Regions from separate parts of the Kluyvera fluvialis genome, predicted to be linked through region 2. Evidence: predicted binding sites of a transcription regulator. Region 2 holds the regulator's gene; each other region holds the start of a gene.
What was found. The regulator sigma-54, encoded in region 2, starts transcription at its own class of promoters, with help from an activator protein. The targets are predictions, from matches to a motif close to GTTGGCACANNTTTCGCTNT.

Region 1 (9,736 bases), 590 kb from region 2:
GACGTCAGGCTGTCAGAATTACTGGAGGCGTCCTGGGAAAGCGGCATAAAGGCACTGAGGCAGTTCGCTGAAAAATTAAAGGGCTATGTGGCCGGGATAGTAGCCAGTGCGACACACAGACTGAATACCAGCGTACTAATTGGAGTCATTATCCTTTTCAGGATGGTATTCAAACTGCTCACACATTTTAGGATCCTTTACGTAGTCAGTGCCTGAAAAGGGACCTTTTTGGCCACACGAATGATAGTCAGCAAGGGGAACGAATGAAATATACAGTGACAACGGGAAAGCAAGAATAAATGCGAGGATGATATATCCCCAGACAGCTTTTATCACTTTACACCATAACTTCGTGATGCCGACAGTAAAGGGAAGGAACAAAAACAAGAACACTAATACATCAAAATATCCCATAACAGGCAAATATAGTAATGCAAATACATCACGCCAACTATAGTAGACAGCATCTGCACCTGCGAAGACATCCTTGATTGTAGCCCAACTTGTACGGGTAAAAAAAATCAATGCACCAGTAAGTACCATAATGAAAAAAAGACATGCAAGAATGAATTTCACTCTTTCTTTTAATGTCATGTTCTTCATCACCAATTCATTTTTATTGTTCATCAGATTTATCCTTTTCAGGATGGTATTCAAACTGCTCACACATTTTGAGGTCTTTTACGTAGTGAACACCTGAAAAGGGGCCTTTTTGACCACACGATTCATAAACATTCAAGATATAAATAGAAATCACTATAGATAATGGAATGGCGATAAAGAAGGCGATAAGACCATACCCCCATACTATATTTATCGCTTTGTGCCACAACTTAGCGAGATTGAAAGTAAATGGTGAAAACAGAAGCAACAATGCAAATATATCAAAATACCCCGCGACGGGAAGAAAGAGCAATATAAAGACGTCTCTAAAATCGTAGTAGAATGTGTCCGCACCTGTAAAAATACTTACTATGACAACACCGCTAGTATTCGTAAAGAAAATGAGTCCCCCAGTGAGCATGGCAATAACAAACACACCAGCAATGTTAAATTTTATTCTTTCCTTTAGCGTTGTAAAAACTCTCACTTCTAACGTTTCTTTTTTGAACATAAAATTCCCTTACCAGCCTGTATTCATCAGGCCAAACATAAATGGACTGGTATGTTCAAGGTTCCATTTCTCTATTTCCGCCCGTGACTTCATCCCTTCTCTAATCGCTGAAATTAACTTATCAGATAAATGATACTTACGATCCAGATAATCTAGCGCAAGTGTAATTGAAAAACCAACCACAACAAGAAGCACTATTCCTGCTGCAATGGGGAGTATGACTCCAAAAGATGCAGCGACCGTAGTCAGAACCCCGCCAACCGCAACCAAAACCTTCGTCACAAATATCGTCACAATAATCTTGGCAATATCCATCGTAATATTACCAATAAAGGTCGCCACATCATGGTCTGATTTAAAGATAAGTTGAACAGTACCGCCAATGAAAACCAGATGCAGAATTTGGCACCTTCAAGAATGCTGCCATTAATACCCGCTTTACCAATACCTAACTCAAGTATCTGAGGCGAGTTAATTCTATATCTTGTCCCCCGGAGGATACGCCGCAACGACGCATAACCGGTAATTTTGACATAAGCTTGCCCACCATATTGATACGGAATGGCTTTGATACCTAATCCCTTTAGTCGGTAGACCAGTTTACCTGCGTCAGCATAACTCGCGAGCTTTGAGAGATTTTTTGCCCCCGCGATGCCGTCCTTAATATTACCTACATAGGTGGTGGCAAGAATCACAGGCTTACTGTTGTCCAAATCATCAATCACGCCCTGCACTTGTCCTTCCTGCCTCTGCCTGATGAAATTTGTCATGATGACGTCCTGTCTTTTTCATCCTTGGATTTATCCTTTTCCGGATGATATTCAAACTGCTCACACATTTTTATTTCTTTTACATAATAACTGCCTGAAAAGGGGCCCTTTTGACCACATGATTGGTAGTTGCTCAATGAGTAAAATAAAATTATCAGAGATAGTGGAATTGAGAGGAGCAACATCAGCCATCCATATACTGCTACAGCCTTCATCCCTGTCAGAAGATACTCCAGTAAGTTTCGGGTAACGGGAAAAAACATCATGGCAACAATAAGAATATCAGCATAAAAAAATGCCGGAAGCCAAAGGAAAAGCGGTATAGTTTTCCAGTCATAGTAAACAACGTCTTTTTTATATAGTATATCGGCAAGCTCAGAACCGCCGACTGTAAAGATAAAAACGGTTGCAGCAGTAGTGCAACTAAATAAAAATAATGCGGTCAGCCTCACTTTTACTGAGATATTGGTCAATGCCCGCCTTGCCATGCGCTCCTGATTCTCTCGTTTTCCAGACATGACATATCCTTACCAGTGTGTATTCATCAGGCCATACGTAAATGGGCTGGTGTGTTCAAAATTCCATTTTTCGATTTCGACCTGCGTCCTCATACCTTCTCTAATTGCTGAAATCAATTCATCCGACAAATGATATTTCTTATCCAGTTCATCCAGCGCCCAAGTAATAAGAAAACCCACTGCGATGAAGGATGCTGCGGTATCAACTGATTGATGGGCACCTTACCGCTCAGGGTATCACCCAGGTAATCCGCCCATGATGGATTCTGTTTATTTAACTCAGGCATTCCTGCCTCCATAGATTCGGGAAACAACTATCGTGGGCAAATAACAGAAAGCGTCCTGCACTTGTCCTTCCTGCCTCTGCCTGACGAAATTTGTCATGATGACGTCCTGTTTTTTTCATCCTCGGATTTATCCTTTTCAGGATGGTATTCAAACCGCTCATACATTTTGGGATTTTTTACATAGTCAGCGCCTGAAAATAGACCTTTTTGCCCACACGAGTCATAACCATTCAAGATATGAATGGAACTCGCTATGAATAGTTGAATTGCGAATAAGAAGGCAACAATACCCCAGACAATATTTATCACTTTGTACCACAACTTCGCGAGATTGAAAGTAAATAGCGAAAACAGGAGCAATAATGCAAATATATAAAAATATCCCGCGACGGGAAGAAAGAGCAATATAAAGACGTCTCTGAAATCGGTGATGCCTCTAATTGGTTGAATTAGTGCATGATGTCCACTTTTGAATTTTTCTCACGCTCTGTTGAGTTGCATGAAAAAGTCATCGGTGCCTTCATTGAAAAATACATGTTCTACTAATTGGAGTTATTACCAAAAAAGGATCGGCTGCGAATGGAAAGTCGGGGAATGGAAGGGCGGGCTGACGGGGTTCGGTATTTATTACTGACAGACAGCGCCAGGTCAGCGCTGTCTGTCAGTGCAAGTTACGCTAAATCTTCACCGTTGCTGGCAATTACTTTTTTATACCACCAGAACGACTTTTTGCGCGTGCGCGCCAGCGTGCCATTGCCTGCGTCATCACGGTCTACGTATACCAGCCCGTAGCGTTTGCTCATTTCGCCGGTCGATGCCGCCACCAGATCGATACAGCCCCAGGTGGTGTAGCCGATAACCGGAATACCGTCCTCAATGGCATCGCCCATCGCACGGATATGTTCGCGCAAATAGCTGATGCGGTAATCATCATCTATCTGTCCATCGGCGTTAACCACGTCTTTCGCGCCAAGACCGTTCTCTACCAGGAATAGCGGCTTCTGGTAGCGGTCATACATCATATTCATGGTGATGCGCAGGCCGAGCGGGTCAATGCCCCAGCCCCATTCGCTGGCTTCGATATACGGATTTTTCAGCGATTTCACAATATTTGCCGCATTGGTGTTATTGGCGTTCATCTCCGCCGAGGCACAGCGCGAGGCGTAATAGCTGAAAGAGACAAAATCGACGGTGTTTTTCAAAATCTCGGCATCGTCGGCTTCGCGCTTAATCACCACGCCTTTTTCGCGAAACACGCGGGCAGAGTAGGCCGGATACGCACCGCGAGCCTGCACATCAATAAAAAACAGGTTTTCCCGGTCTTTTTCCAGCGCCGCCCACACGTCCTCTGGCTTACAGGAGTATGGGTAAAAATTGCCGCCCGCCAACATACAGCCGACCTGATTTTGCGGGTTAACTTCATGGGCGATTTTGGTCGCCAGCGCGCTTGCCACCAGTTCGTGGTGCGCGGCCTGGTACTTCACTTGATCCTGATTTTCACCTTCTTCAAACACCAGCCCCGCACCGGAAAACGGGCTATGCAGCATGATGTTGATTTCATTGAACGTCAGCCAGTATTTCACCAGCCCGTCAAACGCCTCAAAACAGGTGCGCGCATAACGAGTGAAAAACTCGACCATTTTGCGGTTACGCCAGGAGCCGTATTCCGTGACCAGATGCATCGGCACATCGAAGTGGCACAGCGTGACCAGCGGCTCAATAGCGTATTTTTTGCACTCGCTAAACAGGTCGCGATAAAAGGCGATGCCCTCAGGGTTTGGCGTCAATTCATCGCCGTTAGGATATAAACGACTCCAGGCGATGGACGTGCGGAACACGCTAAAGCCCATCTCCGCCATCAGGGCGATATCTTCTTTATAGCGATGATAGAAATCGATGGCCTGGTGGCTGGGGTAAAACTCGTCTTCACGCAGCGTAAAGCGTTTTTCCTGCCCCAGTTTTACCGGCAGCCGGTTAACGCCGTGGGGGATCATATCGACCGTTGTCAGCCCTTTTCCGCCTTCGCGATAAGCCCCTTCGGCCTGGTTGGCGGCCAGTGCGCCACCCCAGAGAAATCCTTGCGGAAATGTGGACATGCGTTACCTCAACTTACTGAAAAATAATTAAATGCCTGCTGCATTAATATCGGTATTCGGCGTGGACTGGCGTTGGCGCGCCTCGGCGGCGGCCTGTTCAGGCGGGATATCTTCAAAGCCGAGAATCAACGTCAGCACAAACGACAACACCACCGCCAGCGCCATCACACCAAACACCCAAACGATGGACATCGGGTTTGCCGGATCAAAGAACTGTACGCTGGTGAACAGCCCCGGAGCCGCCATCGAGTGGCTGGCTAGTCCGGCAATACCCGCGACAGCCCCGCAGATAAAACCGCTAATCAGGCTGGCAATCAGCGGGCGCTTCAGGCGTATCGCTACGCCGTATAGCGCGGGTTCAGAAATACCAGCCAGAATCGCCGAAGCCGCTGCCGCCAGCGCCGTCTGGCGCAGTTCTGGGTTTTTTGTTTTCCAGGCCACCGCCAGCGATGAACCGCCGAGTGACAAATTGGCGCCAATTTCCGATGGCATCACCATGCCTTCTTTGCCGGTTTCAGCGATGGTTTGAATAATGGTGGGCGTAAAGACGCGGTGCATCCCGGTCATCACCAGCAGCGGCCACAGCGCGCCCATAATGGCGACGGACAGCCAGCCCAGATAGCCGTGGATGGTGTACACCAGCGCTGAAATTGCGCTACCGATCCAGATGCCGATAGGGCCAATCAACAAGATTGCCAGCGGGGCGGCAATCAGCACGATCAGCATCGGTTTGAGGAAGTTTTTAGTCACCGCAGGGGTAATTTTATCGACCCAGCGTTCGATATACGAAAGACACCAGGTCATGACCAGCGCGGGAATCACGGTGTAGGTGTATTTCACGGCGGTAACTGGAATAAACGCAAACTCGACGTGCTCGCCCTGCGCCGCTTTTGCCATCAGCTCAATAAAACTGGGGTGCACCAGTACCCCGGCGATGGCGATAGCCAGCGACATATTGGTTTTGAATTTGACCGCAGCCGAGGCCGCGACCATCAGCGGCAGGAAGAAGAACGCCCCGTCGCCAATCACCGTTAAAATCGTTAGCGTCGGCGCACCTTTTGGCAGCACGCCGGACATTTCAAGGATCATCGCCAGCAGCTTGACCATCGATCCGCCGATAATCGCCGGGATCAGCGGTGACATCGTGCCGATCAACGCATCGAGGATCCCCGCGCCGATGCGGCGTAGGGTTAATTTAGGTTTGCCGACCGGTACGGCAGGCTGCATGTCGGCTGGCAACAGGCTGACCACTTCGCGGTAGGCCTGAGAAACGGTATTGCCGATAATCACCTGGCACTGGTTTTCATTGCGTACCACGCCCAGCACTCCGCTGAGGCTTTTCAGCGTTGCGCTGTCTACGCGGGTGTCGTCTTTCAGCACGAAGCGTAAGCGGGTCATGCAGTGCGTGACGGCGGTGATATTTTCGACACCGCCCAGCGCGGTGACTACCGAGTGCGCCAGAGCCGCATAATTTTTAGACATCGGATTTTATCCTGTTTTATCAGTAGGGTACTTGTCGCTCAACGCCGGATGAATCGCGGTGATGAAACGTTGCATAGGAAACCGGTTCCACAAAATCATGATGTGTTTATTTTTAACCAGCAAGATCTAAATTTTGTTTATTAATTATTCGTGAAACCGATCACAAGAAAGGCCGTGGGCGATTTATTCAGCGCGCTGGCAGTTGCTGAAAATAGCCAAATGGTGAAGTACACTCATGCCAAACGATTTCTTAAGGATATGAATCATGACGACGATGCTGGAGGTGGCGCAGCGGGCGGGTGTCTCGAAAGCCACCGTATCCAGGGTGCTATCGGGCAATGGGTATGTCAGCCAGGAGACAAAAGACCGGGTGTTTTTAGCCATCGAGGAGAGCGGCTACCGGCCAAATCTGCTGGCGCGTAACCTGGCGACCAAAAAGACGCAAACCCTGGGGCTGGTGGTGACGAACACGCTGTACCACGGGGTTTACTTCAGTGAGTTGTTGTATCACGCCGCCTGCATGACTGAAGATCAGGGGCGGCGGCTGATTCTGGCCGACGGTAAACACAGCGCCCAGGAGGAGCGGGATGCGATTCAGTACCTGCTCGATTTACGCTGCGACGGTATTATTATTTATCCCCGTTTTCTGAGCGTCGATGATATTGACGATATTATTGAGCAGCAGCAGCGCCCGGTGCTGGTGATTAACCGCCGCTTGCGCCGTAATAGCAGCCACTGTGTTTATTGCGATCAAAAAACGGCGAGCCAGCAAGCGGTAGAAAAATTAATTAGCCTCGGTCATCGGGATATTGCTTTTATTACCGGTTCACTGGATTCCCCCACCGGTATTGAGCGACTTTCTGGCTATAAAGACGCGTTGACTAAGCACGGCATTACGGTGCGTAATGAGCTGATTGTTGAAGGTAAATGGACTCCTGCGACCGGTGCTGCCGGGGTAGATACGCTGCGCGAACGGCAGGTCACTTTTAGCGCGCTGGTTGCCAGTAATGATGATATGGCGGTTGGGGCGATAAAGCGCCTTCACGCTCATGGAATAACGGTTCCGCAGCAGGTATCGGTTATTGGCTTTGATGATATCGCGCTGGCGCCGTATATTATTCCGTCGCTTTCCAGCGTGCGTATTCCGGTAACGGAAATGATTAAAGAAACCATTAATCGGCTTATTTTTATGCTCGATGGTGGGGATTTTAAATATCAACAGACTTTCCCTGGCGAGTTGATTGAACGTGAATCAATGATTGCCCTGACACCCCGCTGACGTCGTCAACTGTCATCGTCATTAGTGACGATGACACGCCTCTCTGCCGCGCCCTTTCCAAAATAGTATTAATAATCAATGAACTAAAAGTTGGCTCGAATAATGCATTCTCCCGCGTATTCACTGTCATTGCTGGAGAAGTTGATGAACCGTTTCATCATTGCTGATGCGAGTAAATGTATTGGCTGCCGTACCTGCGAAGTTGCATGTGTGGTTTCCCACCAGGAGGATCAGGACTGCGCCGCCCTCACGCCGCAATCTTTCCTGCCGCGTATTCACGTTATTAAAGGCGTTAATGTTTCTACCGCCACCGCTTGCCGCCAGTGCGAAGACGCACCGTGCGCTAATGTCTGCCCGAACGGTGCAATTAGCCGCGACAAAGGGTTTATCCACGTCATGCAGGAACGCTGCATCGGCTGTAAAACCTGCGTAGTGGCTTGCCCGTACGGGGCGATGGAAGTGGTGGTGCGTCCGGTCATTCGCGACAGCGGCGCAGGACTTAAAGTGCGCGCTGAAAAAGCCGAAGCCAACAAGTGTGACCTGTGCTTCCACCGCGAAGCAGGCCCCGCCTGTATGGAAGCGTGTCCAACGCATGCGCTGTTCTGCGTTGACCGCAGCAAGCTAGAACAACTGAGTGCAGAAAAACGTCGCCGCGCTGCGTTGGACGGCGCTGCCGCTATTTCTCTTTAAATTGTCCCTTAATTTCTCATTTAACAGGTCTGTTACTGATGAAAAAAATCACGAGTGTGTGCCCCTACTGTGGAGCAGGTTGCAAACTGAAGCTGGTTGTCGATAACGGTAAAATTATCCGCGCCGAGGCCGCCGATGGTAAAACCAACCAAAATGAACTGTGTCTGAAGGGCTATTACGGCTGGGATTTTCTCAACGATACTCAACTGCTGACGCCCCGTTTGACACAGCCGATGATCCGCTATGAAAAGGGCGGCAAATTCACGCCTGTGAGCTGGGATGAGGCAATTCGCTATACCGCGAAACGCCTGGGCGAGATTAAAGCCCACTACGGGCCGCGCGCGATCATGACCACCGGTTCATCGCGCGGCACTGGCAATGAAACGAACTATGTGATGCAGAAATTCGCCCGTGGCGTACTGCACACCAATAATGTGGACTGCTGTGCGCGTGTCTGCCACGGCCCATCGGTGGCTGGGCTGCAAGACGTGCTGGGCAACGGGGCGATGAGCAACGGTATCAGCGATATCGAAAACTCACGCTGCCTGCTGATTTTTGGCTACAACTGCGCCGACTCGCACCCTATTGTGGCGCGCCGGGTAATCAAAGCCCGCGACAAAGGGGCCAAAATTATCGTTTGCGACCCGCGCCGCATTGAAAGCGCGCGTATCGCAGACCAGCATCTACAAATGCGTAACGGCAGCAATATGGCGCTGGTGAACGCCTTCGCGCATGTGCTGCTGGAAGAAGAACTGTACGACAAAGAATACGTGGCGCGTTACACCTCCGGGCTTGAAGAATTGCGTGAGGTGGTGAAAGAGTACGCGCCAGAAGCGGTTGAGGAGCTAACCGGCGTTTCGGCGGCGCAAATCCGCCAGGCGATGCGCACCTACGCGGCAGCGCCGTCAGCCACCATTATGTGGGGGATGGGCGTCACGCAGTTTGGTCAGGCGGTCGATGTCGTTAAAGGGCTGGCAACGCTGGCGCTGCTGACCGGTAATCTGGGGCGTGAAAACGTCGGCGTTGGTCCTGTTCGCGGGCAAAACAACGTGCAGGGCGCGTGTGATATGGGCGTGCTGCCGAACCAGTTCCCTGGCTATCAGGATGTCACCGACGCCGCCGTGCGGGAAAAATTCGCGCACGCCTGGGGTATTGACGCCAGCCTGATGGACGACAAAGTGGGCGTGCGGATTACCGAAGTGCCGCATCTGGCGCTGGAAGGCAAAGTGAAAGCCTACTACATCATGGGCGAAGATCCGTTACAGACCGAGGCCGACTTAGGCCTGGTGCGCAAAGGTTTTGACGCGCTCGACTTTGTGGTGGTGCAGGACATCTTTATGACCAAAACCGCCGAACAGGCCGACGTGCTGCTGCCCGCCACTTCCTGGGGCGAGCATGGCGGCGTCTTTACCTGTGCCGACCGTGGCTTCCAGCGTTTCGAAAAAGCCATCGAGCCGACCTGTAACGTCAAGCGCGACTGGGAAATTATCAGCCTTATCG
Region 2 (9,736 bases):
CTTAAGAGGGAATCTCAATTACTGCATAAATATGATGAGCAGACTGCTCATCCAGAAAGCTTCCAGCGGATTCCCAACTTATCGGGAATCCATACATAGGTCAAATGGCAATCTTATTTATACAGAAATGTGCTACGGCACAATTAACTATATGAATATTAAGATAAACATGCTGTTTTTATCGTGTGTTGACTTAATGGAAGGGGGTTAGCGAGTGTGATCTGTCTCACTATCTGAAAGCACGGTTTTAATAGACATGATCTGTATTTTCTTTGAAAAGCAGCATTTAACACTGGCAAAGAGTGTAGGGGTATATGATCGCTCTGTTTTTCAACGGCAGGCGGATTATTGCAAATAAGCACGTGAACATAAGCAAAAATAATCGCATTGGCGATGAATGAAATTGCAGTAATTTTGATTTTTTATGCAATGAGATAAAAGGTCTACATGACGATTGATCCAGGTCATCGCCGATCGAGACTAAAAATGGCAGGCTTGGCCCCTTTCTTGAGGCCGGTCTATCAGATTATGCAGTTACAAAAATTAGTCAATATGTTTGGTGGGGATCTTTCGCGTCGCTATGGCGAAAAGGTTCATAAACTGACGCTGCATGGTGGCTTTAGCTGCCCGAATCGTGATGGCACCATTGGCCGTGGCGGCTGCACCTTCTGCAATGTGGCCTCGTTTGCCGATGAAGAACAACAGCACCGCTCGATTGCCGAACAACTTGAACACCAGGCGCATCTGGTAAACCGCGCCAAACGCTATCTGGCCTATTTCCAGGCCTACACCAGTACCTTTGCAGAAGTGCAGGTGCTGCGTTCGATGTATCAACAGGCCGTCAGCCAGGCCAATATCGTCGGGCTGTGCGTTGGTACTCGCCCGGATTGCGTGCCGGAAGCGGTGCTGGATCTGCTGAGCGAATATAAAGATCAGGGCTATGAGGTGTGGCTGGAGCTGGGGCTACAGACGGCGCACGATAAAACGCTACACCGCATAAACCGTGGCCATGATTTTGCCTGCTATCAGAACACCACACGGCTGGCGCGTGAACGCGGGCTGAAAGTGTGCTCGCATTTAATTGTCGGGCTGCCGGGGGAAGGGCAGGATGAATGTCTGGAAACACTGAAACGCGTGGTCGATACTGGCGTTGACGGCATTAAGCTGCACCCGCTGCATATTGTGAAGGGCAGTATTATGGCGAAAGCGTGGGAAGCCGGGCGCTTGAACGGCATTGAGCTGGATGATTATACGGTGACCGCCGGAGAGATGATTCGCCATACGCCGCCGGAGGTGATTTTCCACCGTATCTCCGCCAGCGCTCGCCGCCCGACGCTGCTAGCGCCGCTGTGGTGTGAGAACCGCTGGACGGGGATGGTCGAGCTGGATAAATACCTTAATGAACACGGCGTACAAGGCTCAGCCCTGGGAACGCCGTGGGTAGCGCCCGTTTAAGCTCACGCCCCTCGCCATATTGCCGGATGGCGGCGTAAACGCCTTATCCGGCCTACAAGTGATCATCCCGTAGGCCTGATAAGCGTAAGCGCCATCAGGCAACGCGATTCACGCATTTTTCACACAACCTTCAACGCATTGCTCAGAATTGGGTATTATTGAGCAATGTTGTCGTGAAGGAACTCCCTATGAAGCAAATTCGTATGCTGGCGCAGTATTACGTCGATCTAATGATGAAGTTAGGTCTGGTGCGTTTTTCCCTGTTGCTGGCGCTTGCGCTGGTGGTATTGGCGATTGTCGTGCAAATGGCGGTGACCATGGTGCTGCATGGCCAGGTCGAAAGTATTGATGTTATTCGCTCTATCTTCTTCGGCCTGCTGATAACCCCGTGGGCGGTCTATTTTCTCTCGGTGGTGGTGGAACAGCTTGAGGAGTCACGGCAACGACTCTCCCGCCTGGTTGAAAAACTGGAGGAGATGCGCGAGCGTGACCTGAAGCTCAACGTGCAGCTCAAAGATAATATCTCGCAGCTAAACCAGGAAATTAGCGACCGCGAAAAAGCGGAGGCGGAGCGTCTGGCGACGCTTGAGCAACTGAGAATTGAGGTGCAGGAGCGTGAAGAAACGCAGATTCGCCTTGAGCAACAGTCCTCTTTCCTGCGTTCTTTCCTCGATGCTTCACCGGATTTAGTTTTCTATCGTAATGAAGATAAAGAGTTTTCTGGCTGTAACCGCGCAATGGAATTGCTGACCGGCAAAAGCGAAAAGCAACTGATTCACCTGCATCCTGAAGAGGTTTACACCCCAGAGGCCGCCGCGAAGGTGATTGAAACCGATGAGAAAGTCTTCCGCCACAATGTCTCTCTGACCTATGAACAGTGGCTGGATTATCCAGACGGGCGCAAAGCCTGCTTTGAAATTCGTAAAGTGCCGTACTACGACCGTGTCGGTAAACGTCATGGTTTGATGGGCTTTGGTCGCGACATTACCGAGCGTAAGCGCTATCAGGACGCGCTCGAACGCGCCAGCCGTGATAAGACCACCTTTATCTCGACCATCAGCCATGAACTGCGTACCCCGCTGAATGGCATCGTTGGCTTAAGCCGTATTTTGCTCGACACCAACCTGACCGCTGAGCAAGAGAAATACCTGAAAACCATCCACGTTTCGGCGGTGACGCTGGGTAATATCTTTAACGATATTATCGATATGGACAAAATGGAACGCCGTAAAGTGCAACTGGATAACCAGCCTGTTGACTTCACCGGCTTCCTGGCTGACCTCGAAAACCTGTCTGGACTACAGGCGCAGCAAAAAGGGCTGCGCTTCGTGATGGAACCCACGCTACCGTTGCCGCACAAAGTGATTACCGACGGCACGCGTCTGCGACAGATTTTGTGGAACCTGATCAGCAATGCGGTGAAATTTACCCAGCAGGGCAGCGTGGTGGTACGCATACGCTACGACGCGGGCGATATGCTGCACTTTGAGGTTGAAGACTCCGGTATCGGTATTCCGCAGGAAGAGCAGGACAAAATCTTCGCCATGTATTATCAGGTGAAAGACAGCCAAGGCGGCAAACCTGCCACCGGCACGGGAATTGGGCTTGCGGTTTCGCGCCGTCTGGCGAAAAGCATGGGCGGCGATATCGAAGTGGCAAGCCAGGCTGGTCACGGCTCTACCTTTACTCTGACGGTTCATGCTCCGGCGGTGGCAGAAGAAGTGGAAGATGCGTTTGAAGACAATGAAATGCCGCTGCCAGCGCTACACGTCCTGCTGGTAGAAGATATCGAACTGAACGTGATTGTGGCTCGCTCGGTGCTGGAAAAACTGGGCAACAGCGTGGATGTCGCGATGACCGGGAAAGACGCGCTGGAGATGTTTACCCCCGGCGAATACGACCTGGTGCTGCTGGATATTCAACTGCCGGATATGACTGGGCTGGATATCGCGCGTGAGCTGACCCGTAAATACCACGCTGATGACCTGCCGCCGCTGGTGGCGCTAACCGCTAACGTTCTGAAGGATAAAAAAGAGTATCTCGATGCGGGCATGAATGATGTGCTGAGCAAGCCGCTGTCGGTTCCGGCCCTGACGGCGATGATTAAAAAGTACTGGGATACCGCTGAAGATGAAGAGGAGATCACCGTGACCCCTGTCGATCAAAGCAAATCGCAGCAGTTGCTGGATATTCCAATGCTGGAGCAGTACCTCGAACTGGTAGGGCCAAAACTGATTACCGATGGCCTGGCGGTGTTCGAGAAGATGATGCCGGGGTATCTGGCGGTGCTGGAGTCTAATCTGACCGCGCGTGACCAGAAAGGCATCGTGGATGAAGGGCACAAAATTAAAGGGGCAGCGGGTTCGGTTGGCCTGCGTCATCTGCAACAGCTTGGACAGCAAATTCAGTCACCGGATCTCCCTGCCTGGTGGGATAACGTTGGTGAATGGGTTGAAGAGATGAAAACCGAGTGGCAGCAGGATGTGGCGTTACTCAAAGCGTGGGTAGCGAATGCCCATAAAAAATGACCCCGGCTTGACCGGGGTGCGCTAATACTGCGCCAACACCAGGGAACGGGTGGCTGCGTCAGATGATTGGCATGATTCTGTTTTATGACACAACCTGAAATACGATTGCTCGCTCAATAAGATAGCAAATCTTAAATTGTTTGTTACGTGAATCAGTGAAATGTGTGAAGCATAGCGGCTTAATCAAAAATATTAATCGGCGTCAGAGGGTTAGCGTGAGGAAGAAGGCTTTGAAAAGAGTCGTGTGGCTAAAACGTCTGGTAGTGCGGCTGTTGTTATTGCTGGTGCTAATCTGGGGTGGCGGCATTGCGGTATTCAATATTTTACCGGTTCCATTCTCCGCAGTGATGATTGAGCGTCAGGTCAGCGCTTGGTTTACGGGAAACTTTAGCTACGTTGCGCATTCGGATTGGGTCGGTATGGATGCGATTTCGCCGTGGATGGGGTTGGCGGTTATTGCCGCTGAAGATCAGAAATTCCCGGATCATTGGGGTTTTGATGTCTCAGCCATTGAGAAAGCGCTGGCGCACAACGAGCGGAACGAGAACCGCATTCGCGGGGCGTCTACGCTGTCGCAGCAGACTGCGAAAAATCTGTTTCTGTGGGATGGTCGTAGTTGGCTGCGTAAGGGGCTGGAGGCGGGATTAACGCTGGGTATTGAGACGGTCTGGAGCAAGAAACGGATCCTGACCGTGTATCTTAATATTGCAGAGTTTGGCCATGGGGTATTTGGCGTGGAAGCCGCGTCGCAACGTTATTTCCATAAACCGGCAAGTCAGCTGACGATGGCGGAAGCCGCGCTGCTGGCCGCTGTGTTGCCGAATCCTCTGCGTTTTAAGGCGAATGCGCCATCGGGATATGTGCGCAGCCGTCAGGTGTGGATTTTACGCCAGATGCGCCAGTTGGGCGGGGACGAATTTATGCGTGAGAATAAGCTGTATTAACCGGTGAGCTACTGCCGGATGGCGGCGTAAACGCCTTATCCGGCCTACAAGTTCGCACATCGTAGGCCTGATAAGCGCAGCGCCATCAGGCATAGTGGCTAGTCTTCGTCAAACCCAGCGTTAAACAGCGCAATCACCGCCGCTAACGCTTCCACTTCCTGCGGGCCGGTGGCTTCCACTTCAATCTGGCGGCCTTTGGCAGAATCCAGCATCAGCAACGCAATCACGCTATTGGCTTCCGCTTCGGTGCCTTCGTCGTTACGCAACAACACTTCCGCATCGTAATCTTGCATCAGTTCAAACAGCTTCATCGCTGGGCGCGCGTGCATACCCAGCTTATTGGTGATTTCAACGGTCTGCTTTACGGTCATGATTTACGTTTTTCCAGCGTGCGATGACGAGACTGCACGTTCTTACCGCGTGAGCGGAAGTAGTCAGCCAGCTGCTCGGCAACGTACACCGAACGGTGTTTACCGCCGGTACAACCAATCGCTACCGTCAAATAGCTACGATTATTGGTTTCCAGCATCGGTAACCATAGCTCAAGATAGCTGCGAGTCTGGTAAATAAAGTTGTGCACTTCGGTGTGACGGTCGAGGAACGCCGCCACCGGCTTGTCGAGGCCGGTCATTGGGCGCAGTTTTGGGTCCCAGTGCGGGTTTGGAAGGAAACGCACGTCAAAGACGTAGTCGGCATCAATCGGAATCCCGTGTTTGAAGCCGAAAGATTCGAACACCATCGTCAGCTCACGCTCGCGTTTACCCAGCAGACGGGTACGCAGCATTTCTGCCAGCTCGTGGACGGACATTTCAGAGGTGTCAACAATCAGGTCAGCGCGGGAACGCAGCGGCTCCAGCAGATTGCTCTCTTCATCAATGGCGCTTTCCAGCGACAAATTCTTGCTGGAGAGTGGGTGCAAACGGCGGGTGTCGCTGTAGCGGCGAATCAGAGTATTACGGTCGGCATCAAGGAACAGCAACTGTGGGGAAAAGTTCTCCGGGAGATTTTCCATTGCCCGTTCAAAGATTTCCGGGGACTCCGGCATGTTACGCACGTCAATGCTGACGGCGGCCGATATTTCGCGGTCGGCGAGCGTTTTTGCCAATTCAGGCAACAGCACGACCGGAAGGTTATCGACACAATAAAAACCCATGTCTTCCAGCGCTCGCAGGGCGACGGATTTGCCTGAGCCAGAGCGGCCGCTGACGATCATCAGTACCATGTACCGTTTCTCCTCAGTACGATGTGATGTCCATTAAGCATCATCGTTGGTTTCCGTATCGGTGATGATTTGATACAGCTCTTCGTCGCTCTGCGCAGCGCGCAGGCGGCGACAAATGGTTTTATCCGCCAGACGTTTCGCCACCAGAGACAGCGTATGCAGGTGGGTTTTGGTCTGGTCTGCCGGAACCAGTAAAGCAAACAGTAAATCAACAGGCTGATTGTCGATGGCATCAAAGGCTATCGGGGTTTCCAGTTGTACAAAAACGCCGACCGCACGCAGCGTATCCTCTTCCAGCTTGCCGTGAGGAATGGCGATGCCGTTGCCGATGCCGGTACTGCCCATTTTTTCACGCGTCAGAATCGCTTCAAACACCACCTGCGGTGGCAGGCTGAGCTGTTTAGCGGCTAACTCGCTGATAATTTCCAGCGCACGTTTTTTACTCTGACAGTGCACAGCACTGCGGGTACATTCCTGGTTAAGGACATTGCTCAGTTGTAGAGCCAAATCATTATTTGTCATAATTTCACCTAAGCGTCGCCCGCTATGCCGGGCATTCCGGGCGACCGCTCGGACAATCAATGTTGTTTTAGTTTATCTTTGTGTTTGGTTAACTGTCGCGCCAGTTTATCGATCAAACCGTCGATGGCGGCATACATGTCTTGCCCTTCCGCGCTGGCATGAAGTTCGCCCCCATTAACGTGCAATGTAGCATCCGAGATGTGCGTCAATTTCTCCACTTTCAACACAATATAGACCTGATTGATCCTCTCGAAATACTGTTCGAGCTTAACGAATTTCGCATTGATAAATTCGCGCATCGCATCGGTAATTTCGACGTTGTGTCCAGTGATGTTGAGCTGCATAGTGTCTTCCTTATCAGTAGAGTCAGACCAGTTGTTTACGCTGGTTAGACGGCGGGATGGATAAAGACTCTCGGTACTTTGCAACGGTGCGCCGGGCCACCATGATACCCTGTTCAGAGAGCAGGGTGGTCAGTTTACTGTCGCTCAGTGGTTTCGCGGGGTTTTCCGCGGCAATTAACTTCTTAACCAGCGCACGAATCGCCGTGGACGAGGCTTCGCCGCCGCCCTCGGTGCTCACATGGCTGGAGAAGAAATATTTAAGCTCGAAAATGCCTCGTGGGCTATGCAAATACTTCTGCGTGGTAACACGCGAAATGGTGGACTCATGCATCTCGACGGTCTGGGCGATGTCCGCCAGCACCATCGGTTTCATATATTCTTCGCCAAGATCGAAAAAAGCCTGTTGCTGTTCAACGATGCAGCGGCTAACGCGTAGCAGCGTATCGTTGCGGCTTTCCAGGCTTTTAATCAGCCACTTTGCGTCCTGAAGATTACTGCGAATAAACTGGCTGTCGGCATCGTTACGGGCGTTGTTGCACATCCCCGCATAGTGTTGGTTTATCTGCAAACGCGGAATGCTGTCGGCGTTAAGCTCTACCATCCAACGATCGTTGACCTTGCGTACCAGTACGTCTGGAATGACATATTCCGGTTCACCGGTTTGGATCGACTGACCTGGGCGGGGATCTAATGACTGGATCAGATCGACAGCTTCTTTGAGCACATCTTCTTTCAGACGCGTAACGCGCATCAGCGAGCGGAAGTCATGGTTGGCAAGCAAGTCGAGATGATCGCTGATAATTAGCCGCGCTTCGTCGATACGCGGGGTATCAGGGGAGAATTGCGACAACTGGATCAACAAACAGTCTCGCAGATCTTTAGCGGCCACACCGACCGGATCAAAGCGTTGAATCCGCTTGAGCACCGCTTCAACTTCATCAAGACCGATGTCGTCATTGCCAATGCTTTCACGAATATCTTCAAGCGTGACGGTGAGATAGCCGGTGTCATCCACGGCATCAACGATTGAAGTCGCAATGGCTCGGTCGGTATCGGTAAACGGGGTGAGTTCCACCTGCCACATCAGGTAATCCTGAAGTGTCTGGGTCGTTTCGCCCTGATAAACCGGCAGCTCGTCATCCTGGTAATCGACGCCCGTTCCAGAAGGCGTACCTGCCGTGTAGATTTCATCCCAACTGGCGTCGAGCGGCAGCTCTTCAGGCATATCCGGTTTTTCTAATGCGTCAACGCTGTCCAGCGTTTCGTTATCGACGGTTTCCTGAGTCTCTACTTCATCGTGAAGATCGGTTTGCTCAAGCAGGGGATTACTCTCCAGCGCCTGCTGGAGTTCCTGCTGAAGTTCCAGCGTAGACAGCTGCAACAGGCGAATGGCCTGCTGTAACTGCGGCGTCATGGCAAGCTGTTGGCTGAGCCTTAATTGCAAACCTTGCTTCATGTTCAGAACGAATATCTCCCGCTAACGTCGGTAACCATTACCCTATCAGAGTCTGAAGTCTTCCCCAAGATACACGCGTTTAACATGTTCGTCTTGTAGGATCTCTTGCGGGGTTCCATGGGCAATCAGGTGCCCCTGGCTAACGATATAGGCGCGTTCGCACACGGCTAATGTCTCGCGAACGTTGTGGTCTGTTATCAGCACACCGAGGCCACTGTCGCGCAGGTGCTCGATAATACGTTTAATGTCGATAACCGAGATAGGGTCAACGCCAGCAAACGGTTCATCCAACAGGATAAATTTCGGGTTTGCCGCCAGTGCGCGGGCGATTTCAACGCGGCGGCGTTCACCGCCGGAAAGCGCCTGACCCAGGCTGTCGCGCAGGTGCTCGATGTGGAACTCTTCCATCAGCTCTTTCGCGCGATCTTCACGCTGTTCGTTGCTGAGATCGTCACGAATCTGGAGCACCGCCATCAGGTTGTCGTAAACGCTCAGGCGACGGAAGATAGACGCTTCTTGCGGCAGATAGCCAATACCACGACGCGCACGCGCGTGTAACGGCAGCAGGCTGATGTCTTCATCATCAATGATGATATTACCCGCGTCGCGCGGCACGATACCCACTACCATGTAGAAGGTGGTGGTTTTACCCGCGCCGTTTGGCCCAAGCAGGCCCACAATCTCACCGGAGTTGACGGTCAGACTGACATCTTCTACCACGCGGCGGCCTTTGTAGGCCTTCGCCAGATTTTTTGCAGTTAATGTCGCCATAACGAATTAGTTACTCTTTTTCTGGGCCGGGGCCTGACTTTTGGATTTGTCCTGAATCTGCGACGGAACCAGTACGGTGGTGACGCGTTTGCCTTTGTCGCTAAACGCCTGCATTTTCTGCTCTTTCACCAGGTAGGTAATTTTGTCGCCCTTGATGTTGCTATCTAGCTGCTCCAGGTAGGCGTTGCCCGTTAGTACCACGAAATCGTTCTGCAATTCATAATGCATTTTCGACGCGTGGCCTTTTACTGGTTTGCCGTTGTCTTGCATCTGATAGAACGTGGCCGGGTTACCATAACCGTCGATCACTTCTTTGCCCTTTTCGTTCGCCGGACGAGTCACGACCACTTTATCGGCATTAATTTTGATAGTGCCCTGGGTGACCACGACGTTACCGGTGAAAGTGACGATGTTACCCTGCATATCCAGCGACTGCTGATCGGATTCAATATGAATCGGCTGATCGGTATCACCGGTAAGCGCCATTGCAGGCA
Region 3 (9,736 bases), 600 kb from region 2:
GTGCGGGTCCGTCACTGTTTTACCGTCTTCTTCCAGGGTATGCGTTTTTATCCCCGTCGATGCCACCACGAGCTGCCCTTTAAAGCCCGACGCGCTAATTAGCCGATCCAGCCAGCCTTCCAGCCCTAGTCCGTTGATGACCACCACATCAGCCTGACTTATCAATGCGCTATCCTGGGGCGAAGGCTCAAAGGTGTGCGGATCACCGTCCGGGCCGACCAACGTGTGAACATGAACATGCTCGCCCCCCACCTGCTGCACCATATCGCCGAGCACCGAAAAACTCGCCACCACATTCAGCGTTTTCGCCATGCTTCCTTGCGCCACCAGGCCTAATGCCAGCGCCAGAACTATCCCCATTCGTTTCATCTTTTCCCCTTACCCTATTAATTTTCGCCAGCCGACAGTCAACCGGCTGCGCTTGCCAAAAAACACCGAAACAAAAAAGATGCCGCTGGCCGTCAGGACTATCGATGGCCCTGCCGGTAGATTCGCCGTCCACGACAGGCTCAACCCCAGCCAAGCACACACGCAGCCCATCAGCGCCGCCAGCAGTAAAATACTCGGCAGCGTGCGCGCCCAGCAGGTCGCGGCCACGGCGGGCAGCATCATCACGCCAACAGCCATTAACGTGCCCAGCACCTGAAACCCCGCCACCAGGTTGAGCACCAACAGCGCCAGAAATAGGCCATGCAACAGCACCGGCAACCAGCGCGCATTCACTTGCAGCCAGGCGCTGTCGAACGCCTCGCTGACTAATCCCCGATAAAACAGCGCAATGCAGATAATCGTCAGGCTGGCGACGCTCACCACAAACAGCGCAGCATCGTTGTCAACCGCCAGAATTGAGCCAAAAAGCAGGTGCAGCAGATCAACATTAGAACCGCGCAGCGACACTAGCGTGACCCCCAGCGCCAGCGAACCAAGGTAGAAACCGGCAAAACTGGCATCTTCTTTAAGCGGCGTACGGCGGCTCACCCAGCCCGCCACCAGCGCCACGACAATTCCGGCAATAAAGCCGCCGACGGTCATGGCTAGCAGGGACATGCCGTTGAGCAAATAGCCCGCCGCCACACCGGGCAAAATGGCGTGGGACAACGCATCGCCCATCAGGCTCATTCGTCGGAGCAGTAAAAAGACGCCAAGAATGGTGGTGCTTAGCGACAACGCCAGACACACCACCAGCGCGCGGCGCATAAAGCCGAATTCAATAAACGGTTGGAAGAAGGTGTGCCAAATCATGCCTGCCTCGCGGAAGTAAAGGCGGCAAGGACATCCGGGGTTTCCCCCCAACGTGCATCCTTTGATGCCAGCAGGAGCGTTTCAGGGAAGCACTCCGCGACGCGTTGGTTATCATGCAGCACCGCCAGCACGGTTTGCCCCTGCTGGTGCATTTCAAGAATCACGCCCATCAAGTCGCGGCTGGTAGCTTCATCAATGCCGGTAAACGGCTCGTCGAGCATCACCAGCGGCGCACGTTGCACCAGTACGCGCGCAAACAACATGCGCTGAAACTGGCCACCGGAAAGTTCTTCGATAGGCGCTTTCGCCATCGCCGACAGCCCCACCCGCGCCAGCGCGGCATCTATGCGGCGTCGGGAATCGCGACGCAAACTTCGCAGCAGCGAGACGCGCGGCCATGCTCCATAGCTGACGACGTCTTGCACCATCAGCGGAAACTGCGACTCCAGCGCATGACGCTGCGCCAGCCAGCCGATAACCGGGCGCGATGGCGACCAGCGCACAACGCCGCTCACCGGCGGAATAAAGCCCGCCAGCGTCTTCAATAACGTTGATTTTCCACAGCCGTTCAGCCCAACAATCGCCGTCATGCTGCCTTTATGAATCGTGCCACTCAGCGCTGGCGTAATCGCCACACCTTCATAGCCCACTACCAGGTTGTCCAGTTCAATCATGGCAGCGCGACCGCCCACCAAACCGCCAGCCACAGCGCCACCAGCAACACACAGGCCAACAGCAGCCTGGCCGTGCCGGAGGCCATAAACAATGTACTCAACATGTCCACCTCGTTAATTGATGTTATAACATAACAATATGAAATTAACGTGCGGATGTAAACGCCAGGAAATGATGCAAAATGTAACAATCGCCTCTCCGGACGGAGAGGCGCAAAGGAGGGAAATTACTGCCCGCGAGCCTCAGATACCGCCAGCCCCAGTTGCCAAACCGCCATCGCATAATGGGTACTGCGGTTGTAGCGGGTGATGGTGTAGAAGTTCGGCAGCCCGTACCAATACTGGTAGCCCGTGCCGATATCCAGGCGCAACAGGCTAGCCTGCTGATGGTTGCCCAGCGACTGCATTGGCGTTAAGCCTGCCGCCGACAACTGCGAAATGCTGTATTTGGTTTTGAAGCCGTTATCCAGCCCCGGAGCCTGGCCCATTGCCTGCACCGCCACCGTGTCGCCGCTCACCCAGCCGTGCTGTTTAAAGTAGTTAGCAACGCTCCCGATAGCGTCTTCAGGGTCCCACAGGTTGATGTGGCCATCGCCATTAAAATCAACCGCATACTCTTTATAGGACGACGGCATAAACTGCCCGTAGCCCATCGCCCCGGCAAACGAACCTTTCAGATCCAGAGGGTCATCTTTTTCGTCGCGCGCCATCAGCAAGAAGGTTTCCAGCTCGCTGGAGAAGTACGCCGCACGGCGCGGATAGTTAAAGGAGAGTGTCGCCAGCGCATCAAGAATACGGGTTTTACCCATCACGCGGCCCCAGCGGGTTTCGACGCCGATAATCCCGACAATGATTTCCGGCGGGACGCCGTAAACCTGCGAAGCGCGCTGCAATGCGCCCTGATACTGGTTCCAGAATGCTACGCCATTTTGCACGTTATCTGGGGTAATGAACTGTTTACGGTAGCGCAGCCACGCCCCGTTCGGGCCTGACGGCGGCTGGCTGGTCGGCGCTTGTTTGTCCATCAGGCGCAGAACGTAATCCAGGCGTTTTGCCTGTGAGAGGATCTCGTGCAACTGCTGGCGGTCAAATCCATGCTTGCTCACCATTTTATTGATGAACTGCTCGGCAGCCGGGTTATTGGCGAAATCGCCGGTTGGCATCAACGTATTATGCTGGGGTTCAAGAAGAAAACCGCCGGAGGTTGTTGCCGGTGATTCAGCCGTTTTCGGCTTGCTGCTACAGGCAGCGAGCAGGACACACAAAGGGAGTAAAGCCAGAACGCGACGCTTCAACATGGGACTTCCGTTATACAAAATCAGCAAGAGTTAAATATGGTAAAGCATCCGCCACGCTGCAAGGAAGTACCGAACACCTCGACGGGAAAAAAAACTCCGCCAGCGTACTATCCATGATTCAATCAATTCTCTGTTCGGCAAGAATGTTTTATCATCGCCGCGCAAATTGGACCGTGTGACGCGCTAATTAACGGAGAAAGTCATGAGTGATTTTTTGTTAGACGCCGGGCGTAAAGCCCTGTTACTGGAATTACAGGAAGCCAGCCGCCTACCCGACCGTCTTGACGAGACTTTTGTGCAAGCTGCACAAGCCATTCTCGACTGCAAAGGCAAACTGATTGTCTCCGGGATGGGCAAGTCCGGTCACATTGGCAAAAAACTGGCGGCGACCTTTGCCAGCACCGGCACACCGGCGTTCTTCGTTCATCCGGCAGAAGCGCTGCACGGTGACTTAGGGATGGTCGAAAGCCGCGACGTCATGCTGTTTATCTCTTATTCCGGTGGCGCAAAAGAGCTAGACCACATTATCCCACGTTTAAAAGAGAAATCCGTGGTGCTGCTGGCGATGACCGGCAAAGCCAACTCACCGCTGGCGCTCGCCGCCGATGCCGTGCTGGATATCTCAGTAGAACGCGAAGCCTGCCCAATGCACCTTGCCCCAACCTCCAGCACCGTCAATACGCTGATGATGGGCGACGCGCTGGCGATCGCCGTAATGCAGGCGCGCGGTTTCAATGAGGAAGATTTTGCCCGCTCGCATCCGGCAGGAGCGCTGGGCGCACGGTTGTTAAACCGTGTGCATCATCTGATGCGCAAAGACGCCGACGTGCCGCAGGTGTCGCACCACGCAAGCGTAATGGACGCGATGCTCGAACTGAGCCGTACCGGGATGGGAATGGTCGCCGTATGCAATGATCAGGCACAGGTGCTTGGCGTCTTTACCGACGGCGATCTGCGCCGCTGGCTGGTAGACGGCGGTGTGCTGGCTGATACCGTTAGCGCGGCAATGACCACAGGCGGCGTAACGCTGAACGACCAGGCGCGCGCTATCGACGCCAAAGATCAACTGATGAAGCTGAAAATCAGCGCCGCACCGGTGGTGGACGACGCCCACCGTTTAGTGGGCGCGATTAACCTGCAAAACTTCTACCAGGCGGGGATTCTCTAACCCTTCAGCCCCAGACGCTTCGCCAACCGATGCAGGTTGGCGACGTCAGTCTCCAGCGCCCGCGCGCTCGCCGCCCAGTTTTGATGATGCTCATCCAACGCCTGGCTAATCATCTGGCGCTGAAAATGCTCCGTCGCCTCGCGCAGGCTCTGCACCTGTGGAGCCGGTACGGGCGTTTCTGCCACAACGTTCGTCGAGGCATCCTGAAAAGCAAAATGCGGCGCTTCCAGCACTACTTCACCGCTGCTGCGTGTCGCCCGCGCCAGCACCACCGCGCGATGCACCGCATGTTCCAGCTCACGCACGTTGCCAGGCCAATCATAGCTCAGCAAATGCGCCCGCGCCCCCGCGCTCAGCACCACCCGTGACAGCCCCAGACGCAACCGGCACTGCTCGCAGAAATACCCCGCCAGCAGCACCACATCTTCACCCCGTTCGCGCAACGGCGGCACAAAAAGCGGGAACACGCTCAGGCGGTGGAACAGGTCGGCACGGAAATTCCCTGCCAGCACTTCTTCGCGCAAATCACGGTTAGTCGCCGCCAACACGCGCACATCCACCCGCAGGCTGCGGTCATCACCGACGCGCTGAATATCGCCATACTGCAACACGCGCAGCAGTTTGGCCTGTAACGCCAGCGACAGCTCGCCAATCTCGTCCAAAAACAGCGTGCCGTTATCCGCCATTTCAAATTTACCGCTACGGTTGCTGATAGCCCCGGTAAACGCCCCTTTAACATGACCAAAGAGTTCGCTTTCCGCCACGCTTTCCGGCAACGCCGCACAGTTGAGATACACCAACGGGCTTACCGCGCGCGGCGAACCTTCATGAATCGCCTTCGCCACCAGCTCTTTCCCTGTGCCGGTTTCACCGCTTATCAGCACGTTCAGGTCAGAAGCGGCAACAATCTCAATCTCTTTTTTGAGCTGCGCCATACCCGGCGACAGGCCAATCATCTGCGTCGCTTTAATTTGCTCAAAATTACTGACGGAGCCTGGCAGCATATTCTGGCTTTCCAGTTGTTCAATCAGCAGCGCATTGCTCAGCGCCCCGGCAGCCAGCGCCGCAATCAGCCTGAGTTCTTCGTCGCTAAAGACATCGAATTGATCCGGTGACATGCCATCCAGCGTCAAGGCGCCAATCAGGTTTTGTCCGGCAAACAGCGGCAGCCCAATACACGCGTGAACCTTCAGGCTTTCATGCCCGGGGATTAAACCATCGTAAGGATCTGGCAGGTCGCTATCGGCGGGGAAACGCACCACGTCACCAGCGCGAGCAATCGCCTCCAGCCGAGGATGCCCTTCCAGCGTGAAACGGCGGCCCAGGACATCCTGCGTCAGCCCGTCGATGGCGAGCGGAATAAACTGCCGCGCCTCATAACGCAGCAGCGCCGAAGCGTCGCACTCCAGCACCTGGCGTAACGTGGTTATCAGCCGTTGGAAACGGTCTTGATGCCCCACTCCGCGTTGTAATTCAATGGCGATCCCTGCCAGCACATTCACGGAAAAGCTCATAGCAACCTCACAGTCATTTTGACAATGCATAGTGTCATATTGACAATAAAAAGCATAGTCATTTTGACAATTCAAAATAGCATAAAAACAATTAAAACCATACAAATCAACGAATTAAAAAGTTGGCACACTACCTGCAATAAGCAATACATCTTTTTGAGAAACACTGAATTATTGATTGAGGTTGCTATGTCTATTCTGGTTAAAAACAACATTCATTGGGTTGGCCAACGTGATTGGGAAGTGCGTGATTTCCACGGTACGGAATACAAAACACTGCGTGGCAGCAGCTACAACAGCTATCTGATTCGTGAAGAAAAAAATGTGCTGATTGATACCGTCGATCATAAATTCAGCCGTGAATTCGTGCAAAACCTGCGCGGTGAAATCGACCTTGCCGACATCGACTACATCATCATTAACCACGCAGAAGAAGACCATGCCGGTGCGTTAACCGAGCTGATGACGCAGATTCCCGATACCCCCATTTACTGCACCGCTAACGCTATCGACTCTATCAACGGCCACCACCATCACCCAGAGTGGAATTTCCACGTGGTGAAAACGGGCGATACGCTGGATATCGGTAACGGCAAGCAGCTTATCTTCGTTGAAACCCCGATGCTGCACTGGCCGGACAGCATGATGACCTACATGACCGGCGATGCGGTGTTGTTCAGCAACGACGCCTTTGGCCAGCACTATTGTGACGAACGCCTGTTCAACGACGAAGTTGACCAGACTGAGCTGTTCGAACAGTGCCAGCGCTACTATGCCAACATCCTGACGCCGTTCAGCCGCCTGGTAACGCCGAAAATTAACGAGATCCTCGGCTTTAACCTGCCGGTCGATATGATTGCCACCTCTCACGGTGTGGTATGGCGCGACAACCCAACGCAAATCGTGGAACTGTATCTGAAATGGGCAGCAGATTATCAGGAAGATCGCATCACCATTTTCTACGACACCATGTCCAATAATACTCGCATGATGGCGGACGCGATTGCCCAAGGCATCAACGAAGTTGACCCGAACGTGGCGGTGAAAATCTTTAACGTCGCCCGCAGCGATAAAAACGAGATCCTGACTAACGTCTTCCGCTCTAAAGGGGTGCTGGTCGGGACATCCACCATGAACAACGTGATGATGCCGAAAATTGCCGGCCTGGTCGAAGAGATTACCGGCCTGCGTTTTCGCAATAAACGCGCCAGCGCATTTGGTTCACACGGCTGGAGCGGCGGCGCGGTAGACCGTTTATCCACCCGCTTGCAGGATGCGGGTTTCGAAATGTCGTTGAGCCTGAAAGCCAAATGGCGTCCAGACGTTGACGCGCTGGAACTGTGCCGTCAGCACGGGCGCGATATTGCCCGCCAGTGGGCGCTGGCGCCACTGCCAGAAATGGGTGCGGCCCCAGCGGTGGCGCAAGAAAACAGCCCCGCGACGCAAGCCGATCTTGGCCCATGTATGCAGTGCGGGGTTTGCCAGTGGGTTTATGACCCCGCCAAAGGCGAGCCAACTCAGGACGTTAAACCAGGTACACCGTGGAGCGAAGTACCGGATAACTTCCTGTGCCCAGAATGCTCACTCGGCAAAGACGTGTTCGACGTATTAGCGTAGGAGGCAAAATGAATCATGGCATTGTCATTATTGGCTCAGGCTTCGCCGCGCGCCAGTTGGTAAAAAATATCCGTAAGCTGGATGCGAGCGTCAAATTGACGCTCATTGCCGCCGACAGCATCGACGAGTACAACAAGCCGGATTTAAGCCACGTGGTCAGCCGGGGGCAAACCGCTGCCGACCTGACGCTACAAACGGCGGGCGAATTTGCCGAGCAGTACAACCTGAATCTGTTCCCGCAGACCTGGGTGACAGGCATCGACGCCAAAGCGCATGTGGTGAAAAGCCAGAACCACCAGTGGCAGTACGACAAACTGGTGCTGGCAACCGGCGCGGCGGCGATTGTTCCGCCAGTGCCTGGCAAAGATCTGATGCTGACGCTCAACAGCCAGCAAGAGTTTGGCGCGGCGCAAAGTACGTTGCACGATGCCAAACGGGTGCTGATTATCGGTGCGGGGCTGATTGGCAGCGAGCTGGCGATGGACTTCTGCCGCGCGGGTAAATCGGTCACAGTGGTGGATAACTCCGCAAGCATTCTGTCCTCCCTGATGCCGCCAGAAGTCAGCAGCCGCCTGCAACACCGCTTAACCGATATGGGGATTCATCTGTTGCTGAAAAGCCAGTTGCAGTCGCTGGAGCAGACGCCAAGCGGCATCCGCGCTCACTTCGACCGTGAGCGCCATATTGATGTTGATGCGGTGATTGCCGCCACCGGTTTGCGCCCGGAAACCGCGCTGGCGCGAATTGCGGGGTTAGAGATTAACCGTGGGGTGAAGGTGAACAGCACGCTGCAAACCAGCAACCCGGATATTTACGCGCTGGGCGACTGTGCGGAGATCAACGGTACGGTGATGCCGTTCCTGCAACCGATTTTGCTCAGTGCGATGTGTCTGGCGAAGAACATGCTGGGTCAGCCCGGTGAGCTGAAGCTGCCAAATATGTTGGTGAAGGTGAAAACGCCGGATCTGCCGCTGCATTTAGCCGGTGAAACCCGCCGTCAAGATCTGAACTGGAAAATTGAAACGCGCGCCGACGGGATGCTGGCGCAGGGTTACGACGAAAACCAGCAGTTACGGGCGTTTGTCGTCAGCGAAGAACGGATGAAAGAGGCGTTTGGCTTGTTGAAGTCGCTCGCCAGTTAAGACTTGCCCGGTGGCGCTGCGCTTACCGGGCCTACAATAAACACCACCGTAACCGTAGGCCGGATAAGGCGTTAGCCGCCATCCGGCTTAACGCACTACCAACGCGTCATAATTGCGCCAGCGGTAATTCACAATCGACACCAGCCAACACAGCGCAAACAGGCCAATCACCACAAAACCGGCATTCCCCAGGTTATCGCTTAACGCGGCAATCGCGCTCCACGGCCCGCCGGTCAGCGCGAACTTATCCATAATCAACCCCAGCGCTTCCAGCCCGCCAATAAACAGCGCCACCACCACAGAAGCGGCGGTAATGGTCATGTTGTAATAAAGCTTCCGCTGCGGCTTATTGAACGCCCAGCCATACGCCCCAACCATTAAAATATTATCCAGCGTATCCACCAACGCCATGCCGCTGGCAAACAGCGCCGGAAAGACCATAATCGACCACATCGACATCCCGTGAGAGGCACTAGCGGCAGAAATCCCCAGCACGCCAATTTCGGTCGCGGTATCAAAACCTAAACCGAACAAAAAGCCGACCAAATACATATGCCAGCTTTTGCCGATTAAACGGAAAGTGCGGCTGAATAACGCGCTCATCATCCCACCGCTTACCGCCACATCGGCGGCAACCGGTTCACCGTTTTTCAGCGCCTGAAAGCTGTGCCACACGCTGCGCAGAATAATCAGGTTAATCAGCGCCATCACCAGCAAAAACACCGCTGAAACCGCCGTGCCAATCAGGCTACCGGTATCGTGAAACCAGCCCATTTTCTGCTGAAACGCCGTCGCGGTGGCGGCTATCGCCACCGATGCCAGCACCACAATCGACGAGTGCCCCAGCGAGAACCACGCGCCGACGCCAAACGGGCGCTGGCCCTGTTGCATCATTTTGCGCGTGACATTATCAATGGCGGCGATATGGTCGGCGTCCACCGCATGACGCAAACCGTAGCCCCACGCCAGCAGGCTGGCGGCCATCAACGCGCCGTTATCCCCAAATGCCTGCCACGCCCAGCACCAGGCGGCAAGGTTGGCCAATAGCAACACCAGCACCAACAGCGACGCGCGCGGCTGG

Region 1: hydN (electron transport protein HydN) is a predicted target of sigma-54. The motif match lies at 7,636-7,655, and genes of this name have one in related genera.
Region 3: norV (anaerobic nitric oxide reductase flavorubredoxin) is a predicted target of sigma-54. The motif match lies at 6,018-6,037, and genes of this name have one in related genera.

What each region holds. Positions count from the first base shown of each region.
Region 1 covers NZ_AP046142.1:1,126,556-1,136,291, forward strand. The annotation lists gene AC6I4B_RS05445 (DUF1240 domain-containing protein) at 136-627, opposite strand; gene AC6I4B_RS05450 (DUF1240 domain-containing protein) at 617-1,114, opposite strand; gene AC6I4B_RS05455 (hypothetical protein) at 1,124-1,429, opposite strand; gene AC6I4B_RS05460 (hypothetical protein) at 1,405-1,884, opposite strand; gene AC6I4B_RS05465 (DUF1240 domain-containing protein) at 1,881-2,402, opposite strand; partial or broken gene AC6I4B_RS05470 (IS1 family transposase) at 3,167-3,235, shown strand; gene AC6I4B_RS05475 (6-phospho-beta-glucosidase) at 3,361-4,785, opposite strand; gene ascF (PTS cellobiose/arbutin/salicin transporter subunit IIBC) at 4,813-6,267, opposite strand; gene AC6I4B_RS05485 (LacI family DNA-binding transcriptional regulator) at 6,533-7,546, shown strand; gene hydN (electron transport protein HydN) at 7,691-8,236, shown strand; gene fdhF (formate dehydrogenase subunit alpha) at 8,275-9,736, shown strand, end outside.
Region 2 covers NZ_AP046142.1:539,108-548,843, forward strand. The annotation lists gene mnmL (tRNA modification radical SAM protein MnmL/YtqA) at 529-1,455, shown strand; gene arcB (aerobic respiration two-component sensor histidine kinase ArcB) at 1,644-3,983, shown strand; gene mtgA (monofunctional biosynthetic peptidoglycan transglycosylase) at 4,214-4,927, shown strand; gene npr (PTS phosphocarrier protein NPr) at 5,026-5,298, opposite strand; gene rapZ (RNase adapter RapZ) at 5,295-6,149, opposite strand; gene ptsN (PTS IIA-like nitrogen regulatory protein PtsN) at 6,183-6,671, opposite strand; gene hpf (ribosome hibernation promoting factor) at 6,728-7,015, opposite strand; gene rpoN (RNA polymerase factor sigma-54) at 7,038-8,471, opposite strand; gene lptB (LPS export ABC transporter ATP-binding protein) at 8,517-9,242, opposite strand; gene lptA (lipopolysaccharide ABC transporter substrate-binding protein LptA) at 9,249-9,736, opposite strand, start outside.
Region 3 covers NZ_AP046142.1:1,139,251-1,148,986, reverse strand. The annotation lists gene AC6I4B_RS05545 (metal ABC transporter substrate-binding protein) at 1-369, opposite strand, end outside; gene AC6I4B_RS05540 (metal ABC transporter permease) at 379-1,242, opposite strand; gene AC6I4B_RS05535 (metal ABC transporter ATP-binding protein) at 1,239-1,916, opposite strand; gene mltB (lytic murein transglycosylase B) at 2,144-3,214, opposite strand; gene gutQ (arabinose-5-phosphate isomerase GutQ) at 3,417-4,382, shown strand; gene norR (nitric oxide reductase transcriptional regulator NorR) at 4,379-5,896, opposite strand; gene norV (anaerobic nitric oxide reductase flavorubredoxin) at 6,086-7,513, shown strand; gene norW (NADH:flavorubredoxin reductase NorW) at 7,522-8,655, shown strand; gene AC6I4B_RS05505 (HoxN/HupN/NixA family nickel/cobalt transporter) at 8,743-9,736, opposite strand, start outside.